DNA from 3 places in the Pediococcus ethanolidurans genome. Region 2 is predicted to be linked to each of the others. Evidence: predicted binding sites of a transcription regulator. Region 2 holds the regulator's gene; each other region holds the start of a gene.
What was found. The regulator NrdR, encoded in region 2, represses ribonucleotide reductase genes. The targets are predictions, from matches to a motif close to ACACNATATATNGTGT.
Positions count from the first base shown of each region.

Region 1: the regulator NrdR is predicted to act here: its motif matches at 1,385-1,400, upstream of pnuC (nicotinamide riboside transporter PnuC).
Region 3: the regulator NrdR is predicted to act here: its motif matches at 1,979-1,994, upstream of AB3219_RS10515 (deoxynucleoside kinase).

Region 1 is NZ_OZ061250.1:1,120,988-1,124,277, forward strand. Features, by position in the region: gene AB3219_RS05495 (GlsB/YeaQ/YmgE family stress response membrane protein) at 196-450, shown strand; gene pnuC (nicotinamide riboside transporter PnuC) at 546-1,313, opposite strand; gene AB3219_RS05505 (YdcF family protein) at 1,541-2,560, shown strand; gene AB3219_RS05510 (hypothetical protein) at 2,609-3,290, shown strand, end outside.
Region 2 is NZ_OZ061250.1:1,904,486-1,907,775, forward strand. Features, by position in the region: gene dnaI (primosomal protein DnaI) at 1-263, opposite strand, end outside; gene AB3219_RS09415 (replication initiation and membrane attachment family protein) at 266-1,651, opposite strand; gene nrdR (transcriptional regulator NrdR) at 1,651-2,160, opposite strand; gene coaE (dephospho-CoA kinase) at 2,181-2,780, opposite strand; gene mutM (bifunctional DNA-formamidopyrimidine glycosylase/DNA-(apurinic or apyrimidinic site) lyase) at 2,780-3,290, opposite strand, start outside.
Region 3 is NZ_OZ061250.1:2,105,068-2,108,357, reverse strand. Features, by position in the region: gene AB3219_RS10525 (Rrf2 family transcriptional regulator) at 1-68, shown strand, start outside; lysine riboswitch at 120-304, shown strand; gene AB3219_RS10520 (amino acid permease) at 424-1,893, shown strand; gene AB3219_RS10515 (deoxynucleoside kinase) at 2,022-2,654, shown strand; gene serS (serine--tRNA ligase) at 2,938-3,290, shown strand, end outside.

The DNA of each region.
Region 1 (3,290 bases), 780 kb from region 2:
TTTGAAGAACTGTTTATGACGGAAGCTGAGTAATCACTAGTTTGCATAAGACTTTTCGACAGTAGAGTTGTCATTAATTACAAAAAGGAGCCATTTCGACTAATTGGTGTTCGATGTAGGTCGAATGGACATCCTTTTGCAGATGAGATTTTGTGATAGCAAAATAGTCATTAATTACAAAAGGAGTGATGCACGATGCTTGGATGGTTATGGGCTTTAATTATTGGTGGAATTATCGGAGCACTTGCTGGTGCGATTACAAGTAGAGATTTGCCAGCTGGGTGGATTGGTAATATTGTCGGCGGATTAGTTGGTGCGTGGATAGGACAATCACTATTAGGCACATGGGGACCTCAATTGGCTGGAATGGCTTTAATTCCTTCAATCATTGGGGCAATCGTGGTTGTACTGATCGTATCAGCAATTTTTGGAATGAGAAAAAGAATGTAAACATCATTGACTAGTGATTTCACTCCGTTTCCTTAGTGTAGGCAGACAAAAACGGCGTACTCGCAAATTGGAGTACGTCGTTTTGTTGTATAATTTTAAGCGTGTGTAACGTCGCCAACGGTTTCTTCTTTTTCGGAATAACCATTTTCTTCTTTAATAAGACGAGCACGTTCTTTTTTGTTATACCATGGAGAAGTGGTGAATGCTAAAACATCATTAATTAGATAAATTGAGCTATTTACGAACATAGCTAAGGTTGCGGAACCCTGACGGAATGAAATGAACCAAAGAACCATTTGAGCAATTCCGGAAGCAACCCACCAGAAATATTGGTTGTTGAAACGTAAGAAACAAATAACACCGGCAGTTAAACTAATTGAAAAACTAATAGCATCAACCCAAGGGCGAGGATCATTTGTGAATGTACCAATTAAGTAACCAGAAATAAAGTAAACAATTACTGTTGAAGCCAGTGCAACAAACCAAGTTTTACCAGTAAATTTACGGATCTTGGAAACCATGTTGACATTCCAGTTGGCACTCATTAGAACTGGTAAATCAAGTGTAACAACGTAAGCAAGTTGTTCAGCCATACTTAAGTAGTTTTTAGCCGCAAATCCGGTAATAATAAAACAAAGGGCAGATAAGAGACCTAACCAACCATTAACCGATTTTGCTGCATTAATTGCTAAAATACATAAAACGCCTAAAGTGGTTCCAATAAAAGTTGTGATTGTTAAAGCTGTAATCGGTGAATTGACTAAGGTCATGATCTGACAACCCAAACTGAAAAAGAATAAATAGTAGTTTTGTTGTGGCCATCCCTTTAATTGATGTGCCAAAAAATGTAAGTAATTAGACATTTGATCCTCTCCCTAACTTAATTTCTATATGTACGGCCGTACACAATATGTTCTGATCTCAAAATCAGATAACACTATATATTGTATCTCGAAATAAAATAAATGAAAGTCTTGATTTTGATTTTTTTTTGATGTATGAGAGAAAGTACTATAAAATATATGTCATTAAATTTTGAAAAAATAGTGCAAGCGCTTTAAAATATTACTATAGAGGGAAGTGATTAAAGATGGACTTCGGTTATTGGGGAAGTATTTGTTTAGCTGTTTTTATCACCTTATGGTTAACTGATCGCCGACGGTTTTTAAATGGGTATTTTTTAATTGCCGGTCTCATTTGTTTTGTGGTGGCTGTTTGGCAATGGCTTGAAATTACGCAAGCTCCTTGGATGCAAGCACTACTGCTGGTTGTGAGCTTAGCACTTACTGGAATCATTCCCGTTGCTTTAGCCCTCTTTGCACTGGCTTGTGTACTTTATAGTCACCGACTGATTCGACATGCAGGGTCAAATCCTGGTTATGTTCTCCTTGAGATGGTGGGTTTTATAATTTGGGGCATGTTATTATTAACATTACTCAATTCACTTCTTTTTCATAGTCAATTTATTTGGCTGATCCTTGGGCTCCTTTTTATATGGATTGGTTATTTTATGGTTGGCTTTCTTTCTTATGGCGTGGCTTCTTTACTCGATGAATTACCAATTCTGTATTCGGTTGATTTTATTGTGATTTTAGGGGCCGGTTTACTCGCTGATGGGACTGTTTCAAAGATTTTACAACGACGACTTGATAAGGGAATCGCGATTTATCAACAACAACTAAAACGTGGTGCCCATCCGCAGTTTATTGTATCAGGTGGTCAAGGCGCCGATGAAATTATGCCGGAAAGTCAGGCCATGAGGAATTATTTGGAGAAAAAGGGAATTACCAGTACACAAATTATTCAGGAAAGCACATCAACTTCGACTTATGAAAACTTACGCTTTTCAGAAATTATCATGACTAAAATTAAAATCTTTCATCGAGCCATTTTTGTAACCAATAGTTTTCATGTATTTCGTGCTGGTGTCATTGCAAAAAAATTAAATACTACAATGTCTGGGGTGAGTGCTTCGACTTCAATGAATTATCTACCGTTTGCTGCCTTTCGAGAGTATCTGGCATTGTTCATGATGTTTAAATGGATTAACGCAATTATTTTGGGAGGTATTACCGTGGTTTACTTAATCTATGGGTTATTCATTTATTAATTAAATCTGTGGGTAACATGGTATAATGTCTCCAAGGAGGAGAAAATCATGACCTTACAATTAAATATTAAAAGGAGTTTAACTGGTGTGATTGCTATTGCAATGCTGTTTTCTCTTGCAGCATGTCGTAATAGTAGTCAAAGCGGTGCAACAAGTGGTTCTTCCAGCACTTCTAGTTCGGAACAATCTAACCAGAAAAGGGCCGCAACTCTTTTAAAAAAAGCACAAAAACAAATTGAAAATGGACAAACAACGAGTGCGTTAACAACCTTAAAAAAAGCACAAGAATTAGATAGTAGTAACGATAAGGTAAGCAAACTACTTGCGAATGTTCAAAACTATCTGGATGCAAAAGATGCTTTGAATGATGGGGATACCAGCTCTGCTAATGAAAGTTTGGCAAAGATGACTTCGGAACAAACTAATGGTGATGCGTTGACTTCACAGGCCAAAGATTTGAGTACCAAAGCGGCTCAATTAAAAGAAGCCAACCGATGGTATCAAAATGCTTATGACGCGGTGTCAAATGGTTATTATGAAACGGCTAAGGCTGATTTGGCAAAATTAAATGCTTTACCTTCATCTGTTAGAGGAATCAAAAATCTCCAAAATCAAGGTAAAAGTTTAACTAGTCAAATAAATGCAGCCAGCAGTAGTACAACTACAGCCCAAAGTTCTAACTCAAGTTCTAGTTCAACAAGTAGTTCGACAACATCTCAAACTACTGGGG
Region 2 (3,290 bases):
AAATGATTATTTACAATCAAAATCGGCTGGTATCCTGGCATCAAAGTTGGTTCATGACGATTATATTTATTTCTTTCCTGAACATATTCATATAGCTTAGATGCTGAACGAGCCACACTATCAGGTGATAATTCTGTTTTGTGTTTCTGACAAAATGCTAAAACATCGGGATCCTCATACACAGCAGACATTAGATCCTGAAACTTAGTATCTAACTTACGTTTGCTCATAAGTTCTTTTAATACTTCGCGCACATTTTCCATGTCTACTTGTCCTCCTTGTGTTGTTTTCGAAGTGCATTTAACCGTTGATTTAACCGTTCTTGATCATTCTTGTTAATGGTCGTTGTCTGCGTAGATTTATCATTTTTTGCCCAGTCAGGTAAGGTCTCTTTAGTCACTATTCTGCGTGCATTTGCCTGCTTTCGCGTTGTTGCTTTAGATTTTGCAAAGTTTTTAATCTGTAACACAGCCGCCTCTGGAGTTGTGACATGAGCCCGGCTCCAATTATTTGCCATTGTATCAACAAGTTTGTTAGGTAATGTTGTAATTTCACGATCAACCACAATATAAGAAATCAAAATATTAATTACACTAACCGGAAACAAATTACGATCGATTAAATCCTTTAACAATTGTCTTTCACTGTACGTCACATAACCGCCATGAATTGAAAGTTTTAGATTTTCCAAATAAGTTGCCGGTGCATACGCTTTAGCAGCTTTAATTAGTTCTTGATCTTCCTTAGAAAGCTCAGACTTATCCTCTTTACTGACAATTTCTGGTTGCTCGGCTCCGGCAACATACTTCTGTGTTTCCGTACTATGTGCTGTAAAGTCCTTTGAAATCTGCAATTGCAGTTTTTTTGTGTTCAATTTATTGGAAATCAAATCAGTGGCCTGTCCAATTTGACGAGCCATTTCAACCTCATCAATTCCATATAAAAGATGCTCACTTAAAATTAATTTTTGCGCCTCATCTACGGAACTCCACTGGGTAAACCCCTTGCTTACCAACTCTTTTAACAGTTTGAAATCAAAATTTGTATTCTTTAAACTTATCTCTGTTGCCTGATTGGTTTGACTAGCTTTTTTAAATTCTGCCTGAGTTTCACGAATTAAAGAATTGGGTTCTTTAAGCGTTTGTTCAGAAATATGAAAAGCCGTTAAAAAATCAGTTGAAACGTTTTTAAGATCTTTGTTATTAGTTTGAATCAATTTAAAATGATCTGCCAATTCCGAAAAACGTCGCTCGCCAACTGCTTCAAGCAATAGACTGCTTAACAAAGCATCTTTGAAAAAACTATCTGGAAACACCGGTTTATCAAGTTGATAAACAAAAAAGTGTCCAAGTGAATCTTCTCCCTCAAACGACTTTAGCAAACCAATTCCTTCAAGTTTTTGACGGCTTGCATAAAATTCTGGTAAATCACAATTTAGAATATCAAATAATTCTAAATGAGATTTTCTTTCTGAACGGATCCCCACTGGATTCATTTCTGTCCAAAGTGTCAGAAACAAACTAAAAGCCTTTGCTCCTATGATTGGTTGATACAAATAAGTCAGTACTTGTTGATCAAAATTACTCAGATATGCTTGTTGGGTAACTAAAAAACCATCCTTGGGACTTAAATTTGCCCACCCTTTGTTCATTACGCTTCGCCACCATCGTTTTTATCTTTGCCTGTGGTTGTCTTCTTTGTATCTTTTTCTTTTGCCATCATATCTTTTAGTTCTTTCATAAAGACATTCATATCTTTAAATTGGCGATAAACACTAGCAAATCGAATATACGCAATTTCATCTACTTTTGCGAGCAAATTCATGACGTACTCACCAATAATTTGACTTGAAACTTCATTTTCACCTAATCCGCGAACTTTATTTTCAACTTCATCAACAATCTTAGACATTTCATCCGCGCCAACTGGTCGTTTCTCAGCAGCTCGAATAAGCCCACGAAGAATCTTCTCGCGATTAAATTCTTCTCGGGTACCATTTTTCTTAATCACCAATAATGGTGATGCTTCAATACGTTCAAACGTTGTAAATCTAAATCCACATGCTTCACATTCTCTTCTTCGTCGAATAACACGACCATCATCTGTTGGACGGCTATCGACAACACGTGAACCATTATGGTGACAGTGTGGACATCTCATGGGCTACTTACCTCCACTTATTAACGTAACTTACTATTGTCAAGCCATTTTAACACTTGCCGGTGGGTTTCTTCAATAGACGTACTGTTGTCAATAACAACATCAGCCATCAATCGTTTCTTCTTTTGCGACCATTGACTCGAAATTCGTGCTTGTGCTTCTTTCATTGACAACCCATCTCGTTGTCGTAACCGTTGTAACTGAACTGTTGGTGAACTTACTACTACCATAACCTGATCAACCAAGAATTGATAGTTCTGTTCTAAAAGTAAGGGTGCATCCAAAACAATCAATTTTTTTGAACTTTTTTTCAGTTTCTCAATTTGCCGAATAATTTCGGTTTTAATTGCTGGTTGCATTATTTCATTTAGTTTTTTCATATTTTCGGAATCAGAAAACACTAATTGACCAAGTTTTTTTCGATTAAGCTCATCATTATTATCAAATACTTGATCACCAAAAGTTTGTCGCAATTTTTGTGTGGCGATCATTCCTGGCTTCACAACTTCACGGGAAATTAAATCAGCATCAACAACTGGAAAACCCAATTTTCTTAAATACTGACTAACTGTAGACTTTCCTGTTGCAATACTGCCGGTCAGACCTAATACTTGCACCATTAGTCATCAACCTCAACTAATTTTTGACAAAACGGGCAAAAATGAGTTCCACGTTGAGAAACTTTAATTCTTTCAATGGGTGTCCCACACCGTTCGCACGGTTGGCCAGTTCGTTGATAAACGTGCAGTTGATTTTGGAAGCTCCCTGCATGTCCGCTAGCATCTAAATACGAAAAAACTGTCGTCCCTTTGGCGCGAATCGCCAAATCAAGTTCATCAAAAATCTTTTGTCTTAGAATTGCAATTTTATCAACTGGTACTGTATTGGTTGGTTGTAATGGGTGTATTTTGGCTAACCATAAGACTTCATCGCAATATATATTGCCAAGACCAGCAATCATATTTTGATCAAGTAAAAAGGACTTAATCGCCTTATGATGTTTTTTCATCGTTGTTGTTAAATAATCAAGACTCAAAGTTGCTGGTGTTGGTTCAGGTCCAATTGTTTTTAAACCGGCAACCGAATACTCTTCACCAGTTGGTACTACTACCATTCGACCAAATTTTCTT
Region 3 (3,290 bases), 200 kb from region 2:
CTGATGTAGATTTGCATGAACATTTTCAACAATTAAAAGAAAAAATTAAGGACACAAAACAAGTGTAGGTACGAAATGACGGTTGCCAGAACTACCTTGCTTGTATATAATTGATTCATATCGAAAGAAGAGGTTGCCAAACTCATCAGTCACGACTTGTAGATGAAAAAGCATTGAAGACAAGTCGCAAAAGGGTGTTTGGCCGAAACTTAAGGCTGCTTTTTCAGTTTTAAGTTGGGTTCTGATTCAATAAATCAGAGACTGTCGTGATGAGTTGAAATCATCACGGGGCGCTATCTACGATTTGACTGAGAAATTTAGTAAGTCTTTTTGTATGGCGATTTTGTTATACAAAGGGGCTTTTTTTATTGGTTAAAAATAAGATTGCCTTTTTAATTCGAAATTTAAGGAGGAACTATTTTTATGGCAGAAAAAGAGAATCATTCGATTGATCGATCATTGAAAACACGGCATATTTCCATGATCGCACTTGGTGGTAGTATCGGAACCGGATTATTTGTAGCTAGTGGGTCCGCAATTTCAGAGGCAGGACCAGCTGGGGCATTGATCGCCTACGTTGCGATGGGTATTATGGTTTACTTTTTGATGACGAGCTTGGGAGAAATGGCAACTTATATGCCGGTTTCAGGATCGTTTGCAACCTACTCAACAAAATATGTGGATCCTGCACTGGGATTTGCGATGGGATGGAATTACTGGTTTAATTGGGCAATTACGTTGGCAGTTGATATTAGTACTGTCTCTATTGTGATGAAGTTCTGGTTACCCAGTGTACCCGGATGGGTTTGGAGCAGTGTGGCCTTGATTCTAATTTTTGTAGTTAATGCACTGACGGTCAAAGCTTTTGGTGAAACGGAATACTGGATGGCCTTAATTAAGGTTATTACCGTAATCATCTTTTTGGTTATCGGTGTGGCCGTTATTTTTGGAATTATGGGTGGTCACGCAACTTACTTAAATAATTTCACTTATAAAAAAGCACCATTTGTCGGTGGTATTCCAATGATCTTAAGTGTTTTCGTTGTTGCCGGATTCTCATTTCAGGGAACGGAACTAATCGGAATTACGGCCGGTGAATCGGCAACACCAGAAAAAAGTGTCCCTAAAGCAATTAACCAGGTTTTTTGGCGAATTTTATTATTCTACATTCTTTCAATTTTTGTTATTGCCTGCATTATCCCGTACACAAGTCCGGATTTGTTAGGTTCATCGGCAAGTGATGTCAAAATTAGTCCCTTCACACTTGTATTTCGACGGGCTGGTTTGGCAGGAGCTGCAAGTGTGATGAATGCCGTTATTTTAACTTCGGTTATTTCATCTGCTAATTCTGGTATGTACGCATCAACCCGTATGCTGTACTCAATGGCCTTAGAAGGATATGCACCTAAAACGTTTAGTTTGACGACAAAACGTGGAATTCCGTTGATGGCACTTATTGGCACCACAATTGTGGGCGCTTTAACATTTATTTCTAGTATTGCAGGACCAGAAATCTATATGTGGTTGGTAGCAGCTAGTGGTCTAACCGGATTTATTGCGTGGTTAGGCATTGCAATTTCTCATTTTCGTTTCCGAAGAGCGTTTGTTAAACAGGGCCATCAATTGGATGAACTAAAATATCATGCTAAGTGGTTTCCGTTTGGTCCTATATTTGCCTTTGTTCTTTGTTTGCTGGTGATTGCAGGTCAGGACATTCACTCGTTTGCGACATTTAACTGGGAAGCAATTGGAATTAGTTATATGAGTGTTCCCATATTTATTGTGTTATATACGTATTATAAGTTGAAGTATCACACCCATATGATTCCGCTGGATGAAGTCGATTTAACGCAACCTGATTTTATTTTAAAGGGTCGAAAAGCACAAAAATAAGTGTATAATGTAAGGCGCTGTATAAATTCAAATGTTTTTTCGTTTGAAAAACATAAACTACATGTTGTCTTTGCTTGAAATCATGCTACAATATATAGTATCAAAACAGGAATAAAGGGGAACTTTGAATGATTGCATTGTCAGGACCAATCGGCGCAGGAAAAACAACGTTAACAGAAATTTTGTCACAACATTTAGGTACAAAAGCTTTTTATGAATCAGTGGATGATAACAAGATCTTGCCACTTTTTTATAAAGATCCTAAACGTTACGCATTTCTGCTTCAGATCTATTTTTTAAATCAACGTTTAGATGGTATCAAGGAAGCTTTTCAGACTAAAAATAGTGTGATGGATCGTTCGATTTATGAAGACTCGCTGCTTTTTCATCTGAATGCAGATTTGGGTCGGGCAACTAGTACTGAAGTTCAGATTTATGATTCACTTTTAACGAATATGATGGAAGAACTTCCGGAAACTCATTATCAAAAGAATCCAGATCTGTTAATTGATATTAATATTTCATTTGACACGATGCTAACACGGATCAAAAAACGAGGACGGTCGTACGAACAAATTGATAATGATCCAAGTTTGTACGAGTATTATCGTGATTTGAATAATCGTTATACGGAGTGGTATGACAATTATAATGAAAGTCCTAAAATTCAAATTGATGGTGATCAGTTTGATTTTGTGGAGGATCCTAACGCGCGTCAGAAAGTAATTCAAATAATTGATGAAAAAATTGCCGAAATTTAGTTGTCTATTGAATTAGTTTCGGTTATGATTAGGTTAATAAGTAAACGTAAATTCACATAAAGTAGATTTAAAGCGAGATAGAGTTAGTGAGAGCTATCAATCGAAACTCCGGTGAATAAAAACGGGTGAGTAATTTCACACGGCTGCGGTCGTTAAACTTAAGTGAGGGTGCTAGCGACAGCAAACTTGGGTGGTACCGCGAAAAAAAGACCTTTTTCGTCCCAATTGATGGGATGAGAAAGGTCTTTTTATTATGTTTACAAAAATAAGGAGGATATAAACCATGTTAGATTTAAAAAATATTCGTAACAATCCAGATTTTGTGAAAGAACGATTAGGTACACGGGGAATCGATCCAAAAGAAATCGATAAGTTATTAGATGTGGATCAAAAACGACGTGATTTAATTGTAGAAAGTGAAAATTTAAAAAAGACACGTAATGAAGTTTCAGACCAAATTTCTTTGCTTAAACGTCAAAAAGAAGATGCGACTGATCAAATTACAGAAATGCGTAAGGTCAGTGGTGAAATCAAAGAACTTGATCAACAACTTCAAGTACTCACCGACCAGGTGCAAGACATGGCTGCTCATCTGCCCAATATTCCTAATCAAGATGTTCCGATTAGTTTAACTGA